One region of the Specibacter sp. NPDC078692 genome, then DNA from elsewhere that is predicted to be linked to it. Evidence: predicted binding sites of a transcription regulator. Region 1 holds the regulator's gene; each other region holds the start of a gene.
What was found. Region 1 encodes LexA, which represses DNA repair genes until DNA is damaged. Its sites were predicted from a motif close to TCGAACANNTGTTCGA; they were not measured.
Positions count from the first base shown of each region.

Region 2: AB0O97_RS17290 (LysM peptidoglycan-binding domain-containing protein) is a predicted target of LexA. The motif match lies at 3,668-3,683, and genes of this name have one in related genera.
Region 3: uvrA (excinuclease ABC subunit UvrA) is a predicted target of LexA. The motif match lies at 989-1,004, and genes of this name have one in related genera.

Region 1 is NZ_JBFBLV010000001.1:268,835-275,619, forward strand. It holds gene hflX (GTPase HflX) at 135-1,796, shown strand; gene AB0O97_RS01305 (ATP-dependent DNA helicase) at 1,789-3,813, shown strand; gene lexA (transcriptional repressor LexA) at 4,088-4,777, opposite strand; gene AB0O97_RS01315 (LysM peptidoglycan-binding domain-containing protein) at 5,111-5,596, shown strand; gene AB0O97_RS01320 (histidinol-phosphate transaminase) at 5,673-6,770, shown strand.
Region 2 is NZ_JBFBLV010000032.1:36,644-43,428, forward strand. It holds gene AB0O97_RS17285 (PASTA domain-containing protein) at 1-1,799, opposite strand, end outside; gene AB0O97_RS17290 (LysM peptidoglycan-binding domain-containing protein) at 1,921-3,567, opposite strand; gene AB0O97_RS17295 (Rv2175c family DNA-binding protein) at 3,730-4,083, shown strand; gene AB0O97_RS17300 (polyprenyl synthetase family protein) at 4,204-5,307, opposite strand; gene AB0O97_RS17305 (hypothetical protein) at 5,391-5,957, opposite strand; gene dinB (DNA polymerase IV) at 6,158-6,785, shown strand, end outside.
Region 3 is NZ_JBFBLV010000003.1:235,746-242,530, reverse strand. It holds gene uvrA (excinuclease ABC subunit UvrA) at 1-904, opposite strand, end outside; gene AB0O97_RS03820 (GntR family transcriptional regulator) at 1,056-1,445, opposite strand; gene AB0O97_RS03815 (ABC transporter ATP-binding protein) at 1,442-3,379, opposite strand; gene AB0O97_RS03810 (ABC transporter ATP-binding protein) at 3,376-5,181, opposite strand; gene AB0O97_RS03805 (CoA-binding protein) at 5,784-6,287, opposite strand; gene AB0O97_RS03800 (O-acetylhomoserine aminocarboxypropyltransferase/cysteine synthase family protein) at 6,284-6,785, opposite strand, start outside.

The sequences.
Region 1 (6,785 bases):
GACCGCTTTGTGTATCTAGGCGCGCCTAAGCGCAGCACATGCACACGTGTGATTATCCACAAGCCAAGAACCTCAAAAGGTGTGAGTGTCGGTGGCTCGGACTACGATTGAGGGTAACAGCCTATAAGGAGAATATGTCCCACGCATCTGCACACAATGGTTCCGACGGCAACGAGCTGCCCCGTGACGGGGAGAACACGGCACCTTCACAGGGCCACAGCACGGGGGAGGAGTCCCTTTCTGCCGCGGAGATTGAAGCCGTGATTGACCGGATTTTGGCCAAGGACGCGGCCGCTTCCCGTGCCACGCGTGCGGATGAGGACATTGAGGCCCAAGATCCGTTCGGTGGGGCCCCTGCCACCAGGCCGCTTGAAGGACGGGCGCAAGCCGTGTCCACCCTGAATTTCCAGCACAGCCTCTCTGATGGTGATCAGAGCGAGTTGGCTGACCGCAACGCGCTGCGCCGTCAGGCAAGCCTGTCCACTGAGCTCGAAGACGTCAGCGAAGTCGAATACCGCCAGTTGCGCCTTGAACGCGTAGTGCTCGCTGGTCTGTGGTCCTCTGGCACCATGGCCGATGCCGAGAACTCGCTGCGAGAGCTGGCTGCTCTGGCTGAAACGGCAGGATCGGAAGTCCTGGACGGTTTGGTGCAGCGCAGGGCCAAGCCTGATCCGGCAACGTTCTTGGGACAGGGCAAGGCCCAGGAACTCAAGGAGATGGTGCACGCCACCGGCGCAGACACCGTGGTCATTGACGGTGACCTCTCACCGTCCCAGCGGCGCACGCTTGAAGAGGTTGTCAAGGTTAAGGTTATTGACCGGACTGCACTGATTCTGGATATTTTTGCCCAGCATGCCCAATCCCGTGAAGGCCGGGCTCAAGTTGAACTGGCCCAGATGGAATACCTTTTGCCACGACTGCGTGGCTGGGGTGAATCCATGTCTCGTCAGGCTGGTGGCCGGGTGGGTGCTGCAGGTGGCGGTATTGGTTCCCGTGGTCCCGGTGAAACAAAGATGGAACTGGACCGACGCAAGATCCGCACCCGCATGGCGAAACTGCGCCGCGAGATCGCAGCAATGGCTCCTGCCCGGGAAACCAAACGCGCCAACCGCAAACGCAACAATGTGCCTTCAGTGGCCATTGCCGGCTACACCAATGCTGGCAAGTCCTCGCTGCTGAACCGTCTCACTGATGCGGGCGTGCTCGTGGAGAACGCACTGTTCGCAACACTGGATCCAACGGTCCGTAAAACCGAGACTTCTGACGGCTTGGGCTACACCTTGGTTGACACTGTAGGGTTTGTCCGCGCACTGCCCACCCAACTGGTGGAAGCCTTCCGCTCCACTTTGGAGGAAGTCGCCGACGCGGATCTGATCCTGCACATTGTCGATGCTTCCCACCCAGACCCGGAGGGGCAGATCTCTGCGGTTCGCTCGGTGTTTGCCGAAGTCGAGGCACTCCAGATCCCGGAAATCATCATCCTGAACAAGGTAGATATCGCCGATCCCTTTGTGGTGGAGCGTCTTCGCCAGCGTGAGTCCCGCTCTGTGGTGGTCTCGGCCAGGACAGGACAAGGCATCGAGGAGTTGCTCGAAGCCATCAAGGAAGGGATTCCGCACCCCAGCGTCGTGCTGACATTGCTGGTCCCTTATGACCGTGGCGATGTGCTGAACAAATTGCATCGCAGCGATGCTGAGATCATCAGTCTGGAACATGGAGAGCAGGGCACCTTGGCTCAGGTTCGTGTCCGTGAAGACTTGGCTGCAGAGGTTGAACCGTTTGTCCAGCATGCCTGATAGTGAACTTTCGCAGCAGGCACTGGACCTTTTGGATCGGGCCGTTGACGCCATGGGCGGGCAACGCCGCGATGGCCAGCATGAAATGGTACGCCGGGTAGTTGCCGCTCTTGAGAGCGGGGACCACCTGCTGGTTCAGGCGGGCACGGGGACCGGAAAGTCCCTCGCCTACCTGATACCACTGATCGTCAACTCCCTGACCAGCGACAAGCCTGCGGTGATTGCCACCGCGACCCTTGCCCTCCAAGCACAGATCGTGGGCAGGGACGTACCTAGGTTGTTGGCTGCCCTGAAACCGATGTTGCCGCGGGCCATTGACGTTGCTTTAGTCAAGGGCCGCAGCAACTATGTGTGCCGGCAAAAACTGGCAGGTGGTTTCCCTACCGAAGACACCGGCGAGGGCGCCCTTTTTAGTCTTGGCGAAGACAACGTGGCTCACCCTCCCAGTGCCACCTCCGGGCCCACCTCACAGCTCGGCAAGGAAGTGGTGCGTCTGCGCGAATGGGCGCAGGAAACAGACACCGGCGACAGGGACGAGATTGTTCCGGGAGTGACGGACAAAGCCTGGCGGCAGGTCTCTGTAACCTCCATGGAATGTCTGGGCGCCCAGAAGTGCCCGATGGCTACCGAGTGCTTCTCGGAGCTGGCCCGTGCCCGCGGAGCAGAGGCTGACATTGTGGTCACCAACCACGCCATGCTGGCCATCAGTGCCTTTGAAGGCATCGCCGTGCTTCCCGACTATGACGTGGTGGTGGTCGATGAAGCACATGAGCTCCAGGATCGCGTAACAGGCGCGGTCACCGGGCAACTCTCTGTGCAGATGGTGCAGGCGGCGGCGTCAAGCACGCGCAAGCACACCGCTGTTTCCGTGGACGCCTTGCAGGCCAGCGCCGCGGCACTGGACCTTGCCTTAGCTGGTGTTCCCGAGGGGCTATTCCCACAGGGGCTCAACGAGGTGCAATCTCAAGCTGTGGAGCAATTGCGTGACGCGGTACGTGCCGCCTTGTCCGATTCTAAGCCTGAGGGTAATGCTGCCGCCGACGGCGGGCGTTCGATTGCCCGATCCAGGCTCAATCTGATCTTCGATTTGTGCGAGCGTCTGCTGGTTGCCAATGATGCCCGTGAGGTGGTGTGGGCCTCGCGGCCGGGTTCCTTCGCACCGGGCAAGGGCTATCAGAAGGCGGATGAAAATGAGCCGGCAGTGCTCAACATCGCACCCTTGAGCGTGGCGATGAAATTGCGGGAGGGCTTGTTTGCCGATCGGACGGTAGTGCTCACCTCGGCCACTCTTGCTATTGGCGAGTCCTTCCAAGCCACAGCTGGCGGGCTCGGTCTTTTGGGGCCCAGCGCTCCCACTTGGACGGGGGCCGATGTCGGTTCGCCGTTCGACTACCCCAAACAAGGCATGCTCTATGTCGCCGCCCATCTGCAGAAACCCGGCTTCGGGATGTCCGCTGAGCAATTAGATGAATTGGAAGCGCTCATCACCGCCGCCGGTGGCGGAACCTTGGCTCTGTTCTCTTCGCGGCGTGCTGCAGAAGACGCAGCCGAGAAGCTCCGCAAAAAGCTCAAGGTGAAGATCCTGTGCCAGGGGGACTCCTCCATGTCCGGGCTCATTAAACAGTTCGCCGATGAACCGGACACCTGCCTGTTCGGTACCATGTCGCTCTGGCAAGGTGTTGATGTGCAAGGAGCCTCCTGCCGTCTTGTGGTGATAGATAGGATCCCGTTCCCGCGCCCGGATGATCCGCTGGTCACTGCCCGCGCCCGTGCCGTGGCGCAAAGTGGCGGTGACGGATTTATTGCCATCTCTGCCACCCATGCAGCGGTGCGCCTCGCGCAGGGGGTGGGCCGGTTGATCCGTTCCAGCCAAGACCGGGGCGTGGTTGCTGTACTTGATTCCCGTCTGGCCAATGCCAGCTACGGCGGTTTCCTGCGTGCCGCTCTACCGCCTTTCTGGTCCACTAAGGACAGAACCGTGGCGTTGGGCGCGCTGAAGCGGCTCTCCGGCAAGTAGTGCCACCCACGAAGGCAGGGTTACGGGCTGGATTTGAAAACGCAGATGATGCGATGAAAATCGCGGATTTGTCGCGTCTTCTGCAGTCTCGAACTGGTTAAGCGCGTCATCTGCTGTTTGGAAGCAGAAGCCACTGACACTCCGGGCTGTACACACATTTTGGCTGCCACACACGAAGGCACCCCATCAGCTCATGAGCTGACGGGGTGCCTTCGTACTTCTTCGGCACGCGCCAACGGCGGCCGGCTATCGGTTTTTTCGTTAGAGACTTCGGTTAGAGGCTTCGCAGCACCGAGACGACCTTGCCCATGATGGTGGCATGGTCGCCCAGAATCGGCTCATAGCGAGTGTTCTGTGGCAGGAGCCAGGTGTGACCGTCACGCTGACGGAACGTCTTGACGGTCGCCTCATCCTCGAGCAATGCCGCCACAATGTCGCCGTTGTTGGCTGTTGGCTGTTGACGCACAACAACCCAGTCGCCGTCGCAGATGGCGGCGTCGATCATGGAATCACCCTGGACCCTGAGCATGAACAATTCACCGCTGCCCACGATCTGCCGCGGCAAAGGCATGATGTCATCCACTGACTGATCAGCCAAGATGGGGCCACCTGCTGCGATGCGGCCCACGAGAGGCACAAAAGCGGTGTCCGAAGAACTGCTCAGTTCGGCAAAGTTCAGACCGTTCGAACTGCGCAGAGTCTTCGGTGCGCTAACGCCTTCGATTTCGACAACTCCGCTGTCCAATACCAGCGGGATGAGAACTTCCATGGCGCGGGGACGCTTGGGATCACGGCGCAAATAGCCGTGGCGCTCCAACTGGGTCAGCTGATGAGTGACGCTGGAAAGGCTAGCCAGCCCCACGGAATCGCCAATTTCGCGCATTGAGGGCGGGTAGCCCTTGTCGGCAATGCACCGTTGGATGCACTCGAGAATTTTCTTCTGCCTTACCGTCAGGCCCTTCATTCCAGCGCGGCTGGGTGCTTGGGGAATGCGGTGCGGCGGGTCTGGAAGCGCCATGGTTCCGTCGGTCCTTTCGTGGCTGCCCTGAACAATGTCAGTGCCTGCTGGTGGACTGCATCTAGCGGCCAATCCTTGTTCTGCAAGTTTAAGCCACGAAGAGACGAATTTCAAACATTTGTTCTATTTGCTCTTGGCAAGTGTCGTCTATAGATGCTAAAACTGTACTAGTAGCAAATTAGAACATACGTTCTATCGAAGATGTTGAGTGTGGAATCTTGGTCCGATGGCTGCAGTTGGCCCCTGGGCAGTGGATTCACGGTGAAAGGACCAGAAGTCATGAACGCATTGCTTATCTCCCACGCATCCTTTGGCGTGTCCCTGCCCGGCCCTGCACCGACCATGGATCGTGCTGCCCAACATGGAGCTGTTCGATCAGGGGAAGTGAAGATCGGTGGAGCAGATTGTGGCACAGCGGACTTCGCTGGCAGCACTCGGCTCAGCTTGACCCGTCGTGGTCGGTTGGTGTTCTTCGGCATCCCGACTCTCGCTGTCGCGGCGCTGATCTTGTTTGTCTCCTTTGCCATCATGGCCGGATCTCTCGCGAGTCCGGCAAACGCGGCCGCTGAGGTGAAGGCGGTCAACATGGCCGACTACGCCGTCGCCGTGACGGTCTTGCAGGGCGACAGCTTGTGGAGCATTGCCGGTGCTGCCGATCCCACCCGCGATGTACGCCATGTGGTTCGCGAAATCGTTGCACTGAACGATCTGGGCACCGGTGTCCTGCAGGCAGGTCAGCGGCTTTACGTTCCCATCCCGAAGTAGCGCTCCTGCAGGTGATGGTGTCCGCATTGTGTCGCCGTTTCGAACTTTTCCACGGCAAGCAAATATGCTGGAGGGCATGGACCAGTTTGAACGCCTAAGTCAATTGCCGCTTCGTGACGACTTGCGTGGACAGCACCCCTACGGTGCACCTCAGCTTGATGTTCCGGTGCTGCTGAATGTTAATGAAAACACCTTTGGTGTTCCGGCCGATGCCAAGGAAGCAATCCTTGCAGCAGTGGCCGAAGAGCTAAATGGTCTCAACCGCTACCCGGACAGAGAATTCACCGTTCTGCGCCAAGAGCTGGCGGCTTATCTTGGCCACGGCTTGAGTGAAGATAATCTTTGGGCGGCCAATGGATCCAATGAAGTGCTCCAGCAGTTACTGCAGGCATTCGGAGGTCCGGGCCGCACCGTCATGGGATTCCCTCCCACATATTCCATGTATCCGCTACTCGCCAGCGGAACCGGGACAGGCTACATCGCTGGTGTTCGCGCCCAGGACTACAGTCTTTCTGCGGAATCTGCCGCCGAGCAGGTTCGCCAGCATGCTCCGAACCTCGTGTTCCTCTGCTCGCCCAACAATCCCACCGGAACGGCTTTGGGCCTGGACGTTGTGGAAGCCGTCTATGCAGCCGGCGAGGCATCTCAAACAATGGTTATTGTTGACGAGGCCTACGCAGAATTTGCCCACACAGGAACCGAGAGTGCTCTGAGCTTGCTCGAGGGGCGGCCTCGACTGGTGGTCTCACGCACCATGAGCAAGGCCTTCGCCTTAGCAGGGGCACGACTGGGATACCTGGCTGCTGCGCCGGAAGTCACCGACGCCCTGCGTCTGGTCCGCCTGCCCTACCACCTCTCCGCCATTACCCAAGCAACAGCTGTGGCAGCCCTACGGAACTCCACCTCACTGCTAGCCAATGTCGAACAGATCAAAGTCCAGCGGGACCGGATCGTCAACGAGCTCATTGCTCTAGGGCTTAGCCCGGCGCCGTCCGATTCAAACTTTGTCTTCTTTGGTGGACTTGAGAATCCGCATGCGGTCTGGGAAGCCTTGCTGGCCGACGGCGTACTCATTCGCGACGTTGGAATTCCGGGCCACTTGCGTGTCACCGCAGGTACGGAAGCCGAGACCACAGCTTTCCTTGAAGGACTGCGCGCCTTCCTTGCCGCCTGAGGACGCCTCTTTAGT
Region 2 (6,785 bases), on a different contig from region 1:
GCCTGGGTTTTGCCCGTCACGGCCGGGACGGGGATCGGTTTCGGACCCTTGGACACCACCAGATTCACTTTGGTGTTTGCACGGAACTCTTTCCCAGCCGCGGGATCCTGTTGCAGGACCACCCCGGCAGCCACCTTTTCATCGAACGCCTCTGTGACTGTTCCTACGGCGAGATGCGCGTCCGTTAGTGTCTTCGTGGCGCTGTCCTGTGCCACTCCGGTGATCTTAGGGACCGGATAGAGTACCGGACCCGCGGAGACGTGAACAGTGACAGTGTTGAACTTGCGGAGTGAGCTGCCAGCTGTGGGGTCAGTAGCCACAACAAATCCGGCAGCAACTTTCTCGTCATGGACGGCACTGGTGGAGGTCAAGTCAAAGCCTTCTGCGTGCAACAGGTTCAAGGCCTGCTCAACACTTTTATTGCCCACTTCAGGAACAGTTGCCAACGCACCTGGCCCCAAGGCCAAGAACCAGCCAGCGCCGGCGGCTATAACACCCAGCAGCAGCACCAGAAGTACCCAAAGCACGGCCCGGCGGCGGGGATGCCGTGAACCGAGAGTCTTCTGGGGGGTGGCGGCGGCCTTCGCCTTAGCCTTGGCCTGAGTCTTCGCTGCCGCGGCAGCCTGCCGTTTGGAAAGGTTGGGCTGCCCGGACTCGGTAGTTGCGGAGCTTTCCTCAACCGTGGAGGTGAGAGCAGAGCCGCCGAGGGCAGCGGTGGGTGCCTGTCCGGCGTCGTACGTGGTGGCAGCGGCAGCCACAGCATACTGTTCAAGATGCGGGTCTTCGGTATAGAGCTGGGGAGAGCGGGGTAGCACAGAGGTGGGGAAACGCGGGGTGGCCAGCACGGTGGTGTCGGCCTGCCCCAGGGCTTCGGTCAGGTGAGCATCGGCAGGCTGGGGCTGCTCTTGCCGTGTCGAGTCTTGCCGTGTCGCAGCGGCCCCGAAATCGAGTTCGGCAGGAGTTAGGTCTTGGCGAATGTGGCGCAGATCCTCCAGCAACACAGCGCCATTGGCTGGCCGGTGGTCCGGGTCCTTTTCGGTCATGTAACGCACTAGCTCATCCATGACGGGGGGCAGCCCGGGAATCTCGGCGGACGGGGCCGGCATGGGCTCCTGGAGGTGCGACATGACCACAGCTACCGGTATGTCGGCACGGAAGGGCTGGTGGCCGGTCAGTAGCTCGTACAGCATCACGCCGGCGGAGTAGATGTCGCTGCGGGCGTCACCGCCCTCGCCGCGAGCCAGCTCAGGGGCAATATAGCCCACCGTACCGAAGAGAGTGCCGGTGTTGGTGGAGTTGGTGACCGCCCGCGACAGCCCAAAATCGCCAATCTTGACCCAGCCTTGATGGGAGATGAGGACATTCTCGGGTTTGACGTCGCGGTGGATTAGACCGGCGCTGTGCGCGGCGGCGAGACCTTCCACAATCGGATCCAGCAAGTCCAGTGCTTGCCGGGGACTCAGCGCACCTTGTTTGTTGATGACATCCCGAAGCGTGTAGCCGTCAATAAACTCAAATACCAGGTAGGCGTGTTCGGGGCCCACGCCGTGGTCATGAATCTGCACCACGTGCGGGTGCGAGAGGCTGGCGGCACTTTGGGCTTCCCGGCTCAACCTAGCAATGAACGCCTGATCGGCGCCTAGATGCGGGTGCAGGATCTTCAGCGCAATATTACGGTGCAGCCGCAAGTCCTTGGCCAAGTACACAGTGGACATGCCGCCGTGCGCCACCTGTGACAAGACCAGGTAGCGTCCATCAATCGTTTGCCCGACGCGGGGGTCGGTAGATCCATCGTGCACACTTGTAGTTTAGAAGCACAAAACGAAAGGGGCCGCCAGCAACACTGTGCTGGGCCCCTTTTCGTTGAGAGCGTACTCTGTGGCTAAGCCACAGTACCTTTGGTGCTAGCGAACTTTGGTGCTAGCGGAATGTTGCCCGTTTCGCCTTGATACCGGCAACATAGTTCACCGTGTCAGCGAACATCCCATTCACGCTGACCGAGTACTGCCCCTGGTAATAGCCGGCAATGGCCAGATCCTCATTGGCGGCGCCGCGCAGCAGGGCCCGAATGATGGCCACACCAGCTGTCACATTGTCGTAGGGATCCAGCAGGTTCAACTTGCGTCCTACCAGCCCGGATGCCCAATCGCCGGCGTCGGGAATTACCTGCATGGTGCCGATGGCATTTGCGGGGGAGACCGACTGGTGGTTGAAGCTGGATTCCTGCTGCGCAAAGGCCAAGGCCAACGCCGGGTCAACACCCATCTGGGATGCCGTGCTGGAGACGATCTGCTTCATCTGTTCCCGAGTGGGTGAGGGGGCTGCGAGCAGGGCGGCCTTGTTCTTGTTGGCGTCGGCAACCACTGCGGCAGGGTAGGTGTAGTGCAGGAAGGTGCTGGGCACTTCCTGGTCCGGGGTCAGGCCGGCGGCCGGGGTGATGGGCGTGATGGAACTTGAACTGGCTTTCAAGCCGGGGATTGAAAGGACCTTGCCGGGGTAGATGACGGCACTGGCGCTGATGCCATTGGCAGCAACCAGAGCAGAGACGCTGACCCCGTGCTTGGCAGCGATTGCGCTGAGCGTGTCACCGGACTTGATGGTGTACTTCCCGGACGTGGCTGCCTGTGCGGCCGGCGTGGTAGCCGTGCTCGACGGCGCGGCAGCCGCGGCTGTTCCGCCCACCTTGATTTTCTGGCCGGGGTAGATCACGGAGCTGCCGTTGAGTCCGTTGAGGGAGAAGATCGAGCTGAGGCTGATGTTGTGCTTGCTCGCAATTGCGCTGAGCGTGTCACCGGACTTGACGGTGTAGCTGCTGGAACTGGTCGAGCTAGCCGGTGTACTTGCGGCCGGCGTGGTAGCCGTGCTCGACGGCGCGGCAGCCGCGGCTGTTCCGCCCACCTTGATTTTCTGGCCGGGGTAGATCACGGAGCTGCCGTTGAGTCCGTTGAGGGAGAAGATCGAGCTGAGGCTGATGTTGTGCTTGCTCGCAATTGCGCTGAGCGTGTCACCGGACTTGACGGTGTAGCTGCTGGAACTAGTACCCGTAGCCGTTTTGGTGGTTGTGCTCGCGTTCGCCGCAGCGTCGTTGGCGCCGGAGACCACCAAGACCTGTCCGGGGTGAATGATGGAGGACGCCGAAAGCTTGTTCAAGGTCAGCACCGAGGCCGTGCTGACGCCGTGATTGGCTGCGATCGCAGAAACGGTGTCCCCGGAACGTACGGTGTAGCGAACCGTTGGCTGGTTCTGAGTCGCCCGCGCCTGTGCGCTGTGGGCCCCCGCGTTCTGGAACTTGGCGGTCACCGCCGTTGGTACAGAGCTGGCCACTACGGTGGCAGAGACGCTCTGAGCCTTGCTCTGAGCTTGGGCAGAGCGAGCCTGAATTGCTGCCAGAACATCTGCCGAGTTTAGTGCTCCGTGATTCCCGTGTGGCTGCGCCCCGGTTTGGACGGGCGCAGCGGTCGCAGGAACCGCCATAGCCAAGGAAGAGAGCATTACAACGGGGATGGCTGCTGTGGCAACTGCTGCAAGCTGTTTGCCGGAAGTGGCAGACGGGCGTGGGGGAGTCATGGGTGCGGACCTCGGGTTTCCGTTGCTGACGGTACTAGTGGTGTTGATGTTACTAGTGTGACTAATGAGAATTTACACCAAAGGGCGGTACAAAGGGAGCTCGAATGTGGATTCAAGCACAATATTCATACGCAAGATGCCAAAATGTGGGAACCTTTGTGAGTGAGTAATCTTGAATCTGTAGTCAGTGAATGGCTGCCCCTGCCCGATGTTGCCGAAAAACTAAATGTTTCGGTAACCAAAGTCCACGCCCTCGTCAAGGACGGATCCTTGCTGGCCGCACGTGTGGGAGAGCGCAATATCCGCGCGGTTCCCGCAGCGTTCATCGTTGAGGATCACATCTTGGAAAGCTTGCGAGGCACTATCTCTGTGCTTCAAGATGCAGGTTTTGAAGATGAGGAAGTCATCACTTGGCTGTTCACGGCAGACGAATCCCTGCCCGGGCGTCCGATTGACGCCTTGCACGCAGGCCGGAAAACAGAAATCCGCCGGCGCGCCGCCGCACTCGGCTGGTAATACTCACTCACGCTGCTGCCTTGCTTCGGCAAGAAGCAGCGTGAGTGCAGTTGGCACTGTATTACATCCGCGGGAGCTGGCACTGGATTACATCCGCTGGAGCGGCAACATCAGCCCGGCTCAGGAGGTTCTGGAAACGGCGCTCTGGCCCAAGGTTAGCAATGCTTCGCGTACCGAGGCTTCGACGGGAAGTTCCGCCAGAGCAGTGAACGCCTTTTGGCTCAGTCCGGAAATCATGGCCTCAGTGTTTTCCAATGCCCCGGATTCAACCATGATGGCGCACATCCGGGCCACCTCTGCTTCGCTCAAATCCTGGCGGCCCAAATTCTGGTCGACAAAGTCCCGATCCTGCGTTGAGGCAGCGTCAATGGTTAGGCCAACCAAAACTGTGCGCTTGCCTTCGCGTAAATCGTCGCCGGCAGGCTTGCCCGTCTTGGCCGGATCCCCAAACACGCCCAGGACGTCGTCGCGCAGCTGGAAAGCCTCTCCTAAGGGCAACGCGAAGGCACTGTAACCCTTCAACATGGCCTCGTCGGCCCCGGCCAGGGCACCGCCCATCACCAGGGGGTGTTCTGAGGAATACTTGGCGCTCTTAAAGCGAATGATGGCTGAAGCCCTGGCCACGGCCGTTTCATGAGGTTCTGACGGGCCGGCAACTTCTTCGAGAATGTCAAGGTACTGCCCGGCCATCACCTCGGTGCGCATGAGGTTGAAAACCTCACGCGCCCGGCTGGTGGCTCCGGCGCCGATGCGCGAAAACATTTCTTCACTGAGCGACAAGCACAGATCACCCGTGAGAATGGCAGCGGCATGACCAAACCGCTCCTCGTCCAAGGACCAGGCGCTATCGGTGTGCAAGGTGCTGAATTGTTTGTGCACGCTGGGACCGCCGCGGCGAGTATCTGAACGATCAATGATGTCGTCATGGATCAAGGCAGCGGCCTGGAATAATTCCAGGGCCGCGCCCGCCTGAACGATGGCCTCGGCATCAGGAGCCCCTCCGGCTCCGCGCCAACCCCAGTAACACAGCAGCGCACGCATGCGCTTGCCACCGGTGACCAAGGTCTTTATGGAGTCAACAAGGACCAACGTCGCCGGGGAAATTTGTGCCAAAAGCTGGTGCTTCTCCGCCAGAAAACTATTGAGCTGCGCTGCCACCGCCCCAATGTAGGCGTCATGCTCGCCTGCGGGAGAGATCAGGGGCAGGCCAGGCTTTTGGTTCATGCTTTCAAGATTCCTTGCTGTGGTGGTTGCCAGCCATGGGCGGCGATGGGTTGCTGGGAGGGCCTGATTGAGGGGCCGAGAGCTTACTTCAGTGACCCCGGCAGCAGCGTGGCCCCAGCGGTGAAGGTGGATGTGCCGGAGGTGACCACCACCGAGACGGTGACGATTTCCTGGCCGTCGGCCCGAACGTAGGTTTTCAGAGGGACACCGTCCACGGCATCGCCAGGCTGGGCCTTGAATCCCTGAGCTGTTAACGAGGTGGTGTAGAACTCCAGGATCTGTGCCGGTGTTTCCGTAGTGGTTGCTGTCACTTGGGCTACGGAAACAGTTGCTCCCTTTTCAAGGCTCGAGGCCTGAATGGCAGCCCCCTTGGGCAAAGCAAGTACCTGGGTGGGGAAGCTGGCCACCAACTCCTTGACAGCTGTTTCCGCCGAAGGGGCGGGCGTGCCAGATGCAGAGGCAGAGGCGGCCGCAGAAGCCGATGAGTCCGTCGCTGAAGGAGCGGGCGCTGAAGTGGAGGCTGTGGTGGGCGGAACATCCTGGCCAGCCGGGCTTGAGCACGCACCCAAGAACAAGGCGGCAGAGACTGCTGCGGCTGCAACAAGCTGCCTGCGGCGGGAGGGCAGTGCCCGAAGCGGGGTGGGATTCATGACTGTTTTCCTTAGCTGCCGGTGCCGGTGCGGTGACATCTTGACCAGTTTACCCATGTTGAGCGAAGGCGTACCGGCCCGTGTTGCGCAGCTCACTCGCAGATGGTCGCAGCGTAAACCCGGATCACTAGACTAGAGGGGTGAATCAACCCGAGCAGCCAGCGGATCCGCCCGTCCCCGTCCAGGACGGCTGCACCATCATGCATGTAGACATGGATGCCTTCTTTGTTTTAGTGGAACTGCGTACACGGCCCGAGCTCAAGGGCAAGATGGTCATTGTGGGCCACCCTGAGGGGCGATCGGTGGTGTTGTCAGCTTCCTACGAAGCACGCGCCCGCGGCGTCCGCTCGGCCATGCCCATGGTGACGGCCCAACGGATGTGCCCGAACGCCGTCGTCATTGCTCCTCAACATCAGCTCTACCAGCAAGTCTCTGGTCAAATCATGGAGATCTTCCACTCCATTACGGCCACGGTGGAACAGCTCAGCGTCGATGAGGCGTTCCTGGACATCAGCGGTTCGCTACGTCGATTGGGGACCCCGTTGGAGATCGGCGCCCTGATTCGGGCTCGCATTGCCGCCGAACTGGGCATCACCGCCTCCGTAGGCATCGCGGCCAGCAAATTTGTTGCCAAAGTGGCCTCTACTCGGTGCAAGCCTAACGGGATGCTGCTGATCGAAAAGTCCCGCACGGTGGAGTATTTACACACTCTGCCCGTGGAGGCGCTCTGGGGTGTCGGGGCCAAGACCCGCGAGACATTGGCCCGGCTGGGCATCTTCACCGTGGCCGATCTTGCCGCGACGCCGGTCTCCGCGCTGCAACGGGCGT
Region 3 (6,785 bases), on a different contig from region 1:
CAATACCGCTGCACGCACTGCAGGCACCGAAGGGGTTATTGAAGGAGAAGGAGCGCGGCTCAATCTCATCGATGGCGAGGGGGTGTTCGTTGGGGCACGCCAGATTCTCGGAGAAGGAGCGGATCCGTCCGTCATCGCCGGGCTCAAGGTCCACGAGTTCCGCCAGCACCCGTCCATCGGCCAGGCCCAGAGCGGTTTCGACGGAGTCGGTGAGGCGCTGCTGAATGCCGTCCTTGACGACCAAACGGTCAACCACCACTTCGATGGTGTGCTTGAACGTCTTTTTCAGTTTGGGCGGATCGCTGAGCTGAACTTGCTCACCATCTACCTTGGCGCGGGAGTAGCCCTTGGCCGTGAGCTCCTTGAACAGCTCAACAAACTCACCTTTGCGGTCACGAACTACCGGGGCCAGAACTTGGAAGCGGGTGCCTTCGGGCATTTCCAGCAGCTGATCCACAATTTGCTGCGGCGTCTGCTTGGCGATGGGCTCACCACAAACGGGGCAATGGGCCGTACCCACACGGGCCCAGAGCAGGCGCATGTAATCGTAAATCTCGGTGATGGTGCCCACCGTGGAACGCGGGTTTTTCGACGTCGACTTTTGATCGATGGACACGGCCGGGGACAGGCCTTCTATGAAGTCAACATCCGGCTTGTCAACCTGGCCCAGGAACTGCCGCGCATAGGCGGAGAGCGATTCCACGTAGCGGCGCTGACCTTCAGCAAAAATAGTGTCAAAGGCGAGAGAGGACTTGCCTGAGCCGGACAGCCCTGTGAAGACGATCATGGAGTCGCGGGGCAGGTCAAGGTCAACGTTGCGCAGATTATTTTCCCGGGCACCCTTGACAATCAGGCGTGACAAATCCGGGCGGGCGGCGTTCACAGGTGTTGCTGGCTGGGCCATTATTTCCTTCGCATAGCAGTCCGCGGCAAAGCCGCTACACGTGGCGAGCGTCCGCCACGCAAGTGTTTTCCTACATCAGTATAATCGAAAGTTCGTTCGAACAATGGCTCGAATCGGCGCTTTCTTCGGCTCTGGCTTGAGCGCTAAAAAATCAGCCGCCGGTGCGTTCCAGAGCGGCGGAGACAATACGCAGAGCCTGAGCCCGCGGCATCCCCAATTCACGCACGACGGCGGCATAAGAGTCCGCGGCTTCGGCCACCGCAGCGGCAATCTTGTCACCGCCGGAAGCAATAGCTGTCCCACTGCGTCCTGCCGTGATCACAATGCCTGCTTGCTCCAACTCCCGGTAGGCCCGGGCTACAGTGTTGGCTGCAACCCCTAGATCCGTGGCCAGAGCACGAACCGAGGGCAGTTTGGTGCCCACGGCCAGCTCCCCTGAAGAGGCTAGGTCCAGAATCCGCAGCCGGACCTGTTCAAACGGGGGCACCGTCGATTCCAAGTCCAATCGCCACCGGCGCATCAATACATCCATGGAGTTCATACCTGGCTCACCTCTTCCACCATTGGATCGCCAAATTGGCTCATATAGAGATCGTAATAGAATCCCCTGTGAGCGAGCAGCACGTCATGGCTGCCCTGTTCAATAATGCGACCACTATCCATCACCAGTATGAGGTCAGCATCGCGAATAGTGGAGAGTCTGTGAGCAATAACAAAACTGGTCCGGTTGGCACGCAGCTTATTCATGGCTTGGCGGATCATGACTTCGGTGCGCGTATCGACGCTGCTGGTGGCCTCATCCAAGATCAGAATGCCCGGATTGGCGATCCAGGCCCTGGCAATCGTCATGAGCTGGCGCTGCCCCTGACTCAGCCCGCCGCCGTCGTCCGTGAGAACTGTGTCATAGCCATCCGGGAGCGAACGGACAAAGTGATCTACGTGTGTTGCTACGGCCGCTTCTACGATCTCTTCCTCGGTAGCGCCCAGCTTGCCGTAGGCCAGGTTTTCCCTGATGGTGCCACCAAAGAGCCACGCGTCCTGGAGCACCATGCCGAACTGGCTGCGGAGGTCATCGCGGGTTAGCTGGGCTGTGTTGACGCCGTCCACCGTGATGGTGCCCGAATCAATCTCGTAGAAGCGCATGAGCAAGTTGACCAAGGTGGTCTTGCCGGCGCCGGTGGGCCCCACGATGGCCACGGTTTCCCCCGGCTCGGCCACGAGGGACAGGTCCTTGATGAGCGGATCCCCCGGGGTGTAGCTGAAGTTGACGTGATCAAAGACCACGCGGCCCGCAGGGGGAGCCAGCTTTGCAGCGGGGACGTGATCGGGAGTCTGCTCTGTGGCGTCGAGCAGCTCAAAGACGCGCTCTGCGGAGGCGACCCCTGATTGGAGCAAGTTGATCATGCTGGCAATCTGAGCCATGGGCTGGCTGAACTGGCGCGAGTACTGAATGAACGCCTGCACGCTACCAATCGTGAGCACGCCCTGGGCCACCTGAATGCCGCCGAGTACCGCAACCACCACGTAGTTGAGGTTGGAGATGAAGTTGGTGCTGGGCATGATGATGCCGGAGATGAACTGGGCCTTGGCGCTTGATTCATAAAGGGAATCGTTGGAGACCCGGAACTTCTCAATAGCCTGCTTCTGCTGCCCAAACGCCTTGACGATTTCATGGCCCGTGAACATTTCCTCCACATGACCGTTGAGGTCTCCGGTGCTCTTCCACTGAGCTGCGAACTGCACCTGCGAGCGCTTGGCGATCATGATGGTGATGACAGCAATAATGGGCACCGTCACGAGCGAGATGCCAGCCAGTAGGGGCGAGATGGAGAACATCATGCCTAGGACGCCGCATACCGTCAGGACGGCGATGAGGATCTGCGTCAATGTCTGGTTCAGCGTTTGGGAGAAGTTATCAATGTCATTGGTAACGCGTGAGAGCACATCGCCGCGAGATTCCTGTTGGAAGTGCGACATAGGTAGCCGGTCCAACTTTGCCTCAATGTCGCGGCGCAGTCTGTACATGGCTCGCTGGACTATGCCCGTGGTGACAAAGCCCTGACCCCAGTTGAAGAAGAAGGCAGCTATGTACAGGCTCAAGACAATCATGAGCACCTGGCCCAGGGCGCCTAGATCCATGCCTTGGCCGGGCACCACGTTCATGGCGTTGAGCATGTCCGCCAGCTGGCCCTGCCCCTTGGCGTGCAGCTCGGCCACGGCTTGGGCTTTGGTGGTACCGGCCGGGAACTGGCCGAGCATCTTGCCCACCACGCCGTCGAAGATGATGTCGGTGGCGTTGCCGAGGATCTTGGGCGCTACTACGGACAGGCCAACCGAGATAGCTGCCATGATCACCACGAGAGTGATGCGGATCTTGTCCGGGGCCATAAGACCCAGGATTCGTTTCAGACTGGGACCAAAGGCCATGGCCTTTTGGGGTGGACCGCCGCCGCGGCCGCCGCGCATCATGCTCATGAGAGGCCTCCGTCACGGGTGGTGGTGGGGTTGGTTTCCGTGCTGCTGGTGCTGTCCATGGCCGGAGCCTCTAAGTCATCGTCTGCTCCTAGCTGCGAGTTGACGATTTCCTGATACGTGGGGCAGCTGTCGAGCAACTGCTCATGGGTGCCTTGGCCTACTAACACCCCTTCGTCTAGGACCAGGATGTTATCTGCGTCCCTGATGGTGCCTACCCGTTGGGCTACAACCAGAACTGCCGCGTCGCGGGTGACCGGTTTCAGTGCTGCCCGGAGTTTGGCATCCGTTGCATAGTCCAGAGCCGAGAAGCTGTCATCAAAAAGGTACACAGAGGGTCCGGCGGCAATGGCTCGGGCAATACAGAGCCGTTGGCGCTGTCCACCGGAGACGTTGGAGCCTCCCTGCTCTATAGGGGCCTCTAAGCCTTCAGGCATGTCCCGGACAAAGTTCGCAGCCTGTGCTGTCTCCAATGCTTGCCACAGTTGATCATCCGTAGCGTCTGGGTTTCCCATGCGAATATTGCTCGCTACCGTACCCGTGAACAAGTAAGCCTTCTGCGGTACGAGCCCAATAGAGCTGCGCAGCGCTTGCAAGGTCACGTCCTTGATGTTGTGTCCGCCCAACTGGATGCCACCCTCGGTGGCGTCCAAGAGTCTTGGTATGAGGTTCACCAATGTGGACTTGCCGCTACCGGTGGAGCCAATGATCGCCGTCGTGCTTCCCGGGGAGGCGGTGAAGCTGACTCCGGAGAGGACTGGGGCCTGGGCTCCGGGGTAGGTGAAGGTGGCGTTCGTGACGTTGAGGCGGCCATCGAGGCGGGTGACATGCACGGCGTCGGGGCCATCGACCACGCTGGCTTCGGTGTTCAGGACTTCGGTGATGCGTTCTGCGCTGACGGCCGCGCGCGGGATCATCATGAACATGAACATGGCCATCATGACGGACATGAGGATTTGCATGATGTAACTCAGGAATGCGGTGAGGGCGCCAATCTGCATGTCACCAGCGTCAATGCGTTGCCCGCCAAACCACAGCACACCCACACTGGTTACGTTGACCACGAAGAAGATGGTGGGGAACATGAGCGACATCAGCCGCCCTGCCCGTAACTGGGAGGCGGTGAGTGCGCCGTTGGCCGTGGCGAATCTTTCCGCTTCGTAGTCGCGGCGGCCAAACGCGCGGATGACGCTGATACCGGTGATCTGTTCGCGCAGCACCCCGTTGATGTCATCGAGTTGGCGCTGGACTTTACGGAAGGTGGGGACCAGCACGCGAACGATCAAGCCGATGGCGATGAGCAGCACAGGCAGGATCACCAGTAACAGGCCCGAGAGGGGAACATCCTGGGCCATGGCCAGCACAATCCCGCCAATGCACATGATGGGTGCCATGACCATCATGGTGAAGGACATCAGTGTCAGCATCTGCACCTGCTGGACGTCATTGGTGGTGCGGGTGATCAGGGACGGTGCGCCAATGATGCCCACCTCTTGGGAGGAAAACGTCTCCACTTTGTCAAAAATGTCGCGGCGGATTTGCCGTCCTACGCCCATGGCAAGCCTGGCGCTCAGATACGTGGCCGCGATGGCACACACCACCTGGCCTGCAGTAATGAGCAGCATCCACAGACCCAGATTCAAGATGACGTCGATCTGACCCTTGACCACACCGTCGTCAATGATGTCGGCATTGAGGGTGGGCAGATACAAGGTGGCGAGGGTAGAGAGGAATTGCAGCACCACAATCGCGATCAATGACGCCTTATGCGGCGCCAGATTGCGGGCAATCAGTTGAAACAGCACCTATCCTCCTGATGGTCTCGGCGAGCGTGTTCTTGGTCCAGCTATCAAGCTACTCCTAGCGGCTTGCGAATGTCAGTCATCTATCCCGTGAGTTTGCCGTGGCCTGGGGCGCCTTGTGGGCGGGGTGCCCGGGCACGGGCGCAAGCGAGTGCCAGCGGGTGCCAGAACGCTCGCCGGACAGTTTTGGGCGCTCGCCACCCATCGAGCCGTCACATCACGCCGCTTTGGGGTGATCTAAGCGGCATTATGTGACTGCTCGATGGTCCGTGGTGCGGGGATCGGTCTACCTCGACGCACTACCGGGCTTCGTTGCCCGCAATGTGGCGCCGCTACCGGCCTGTGGGTGCTGTTGCCGTACACTTCTGACCCCTTCCGGCCCGAAAACGTACAGGAGGTGCACACTCGAAAGTGGATCGGGGCTGTTTCTCCCGAACTGGACCGGCTAGGGAGACTCCAGACGCAAAAGGGACGGCGCTCGCGGGATCGGACGGCCGTATAAGACCATCCCATCCCGCAAGCGCCGTCCATTTTCGCGCCAACATTTCGCGCCAACATTCCACTGATCGGTAGCCCGGCAGCCGGACACCGAAAGGGCGTAATAATTAGGCGACGACCTGCCGCTTGGAGGAAATCACGCCGGTGTCGAATCCTGCCAGGTGCAAACCACCGTGGAAGCGGGCGTGTTCAATCTTCACGCAGCGGTCCATGACTACTTCCAGTCCGGCAGCTTCAGCCTTAGCCGCAACGTCCTCGTGCCAGGAGCCCAACTGAAGCCACAGGCTCTTTGCCCCAACGGCAATGGCTTCATCCAGAACGGTGGGCAGATCGTCATGGCGGCGGAATACATCCACCATGTCCGGGACTTCCGGCAGATCAGCCAATGACTTGTACACCGGCTGGCCCAGGATTTCCGTAGCTACCGGGTTCACGAAGTAGACGCGGTAGCTACTGGAAGAGAGCAGATACGTCGCCACGAAGTAGCTGGCCCGTGACGGCTTATCCGAGGCTCCCACAATGGCGATCGACCGAGTCTTGCGCAGAATGGCCAGGCGTTCGGGAGCTGAGGGGCCAACCCATGAACGTTCGGGAGTACTCGTGGTGCTCATGCGTTTGCTCCGATCGTGCAGGACGCCGCGGCTTCGTCAGTGGCAGCAGCGGCATCTGTGGCAGCAGCACGACTGGCAATGAACTCCTGCGCGATGGTCAGCGCCTGATCAAGGTCCCACAGGATATCTGCGAGATCTTCCAGACCAACGGAAATGCGGATCAAGTCCTCGGGGACTCCGGCTGCCTCAAGCTGATCTGCCGTGAGCTGCTGGTGGGTGGTGGAACCCGGGTGCAGCACCAAGGTGCGTGAGTCACCAATGTTGGCCAAGTGGCTGGCCAACTGGAGGGAGTCGATGAACTTCTTTCCGGCAGCACGTCCTCCGCGCACACCGAATGCGAACACCGAGCCAACACCCTTGGGCAGGTAGTGCTGTCCACGCTCAAAGTGCGGGTGGCTGGGCAGTCCGGCGAACTGCACCCAGGAGACGCGCTCATCGGCTTCGAGCCAGGCGGCCACAGCGGCGGCGTTGCGCAGGTGCTCATCCATGCGCTGCGGC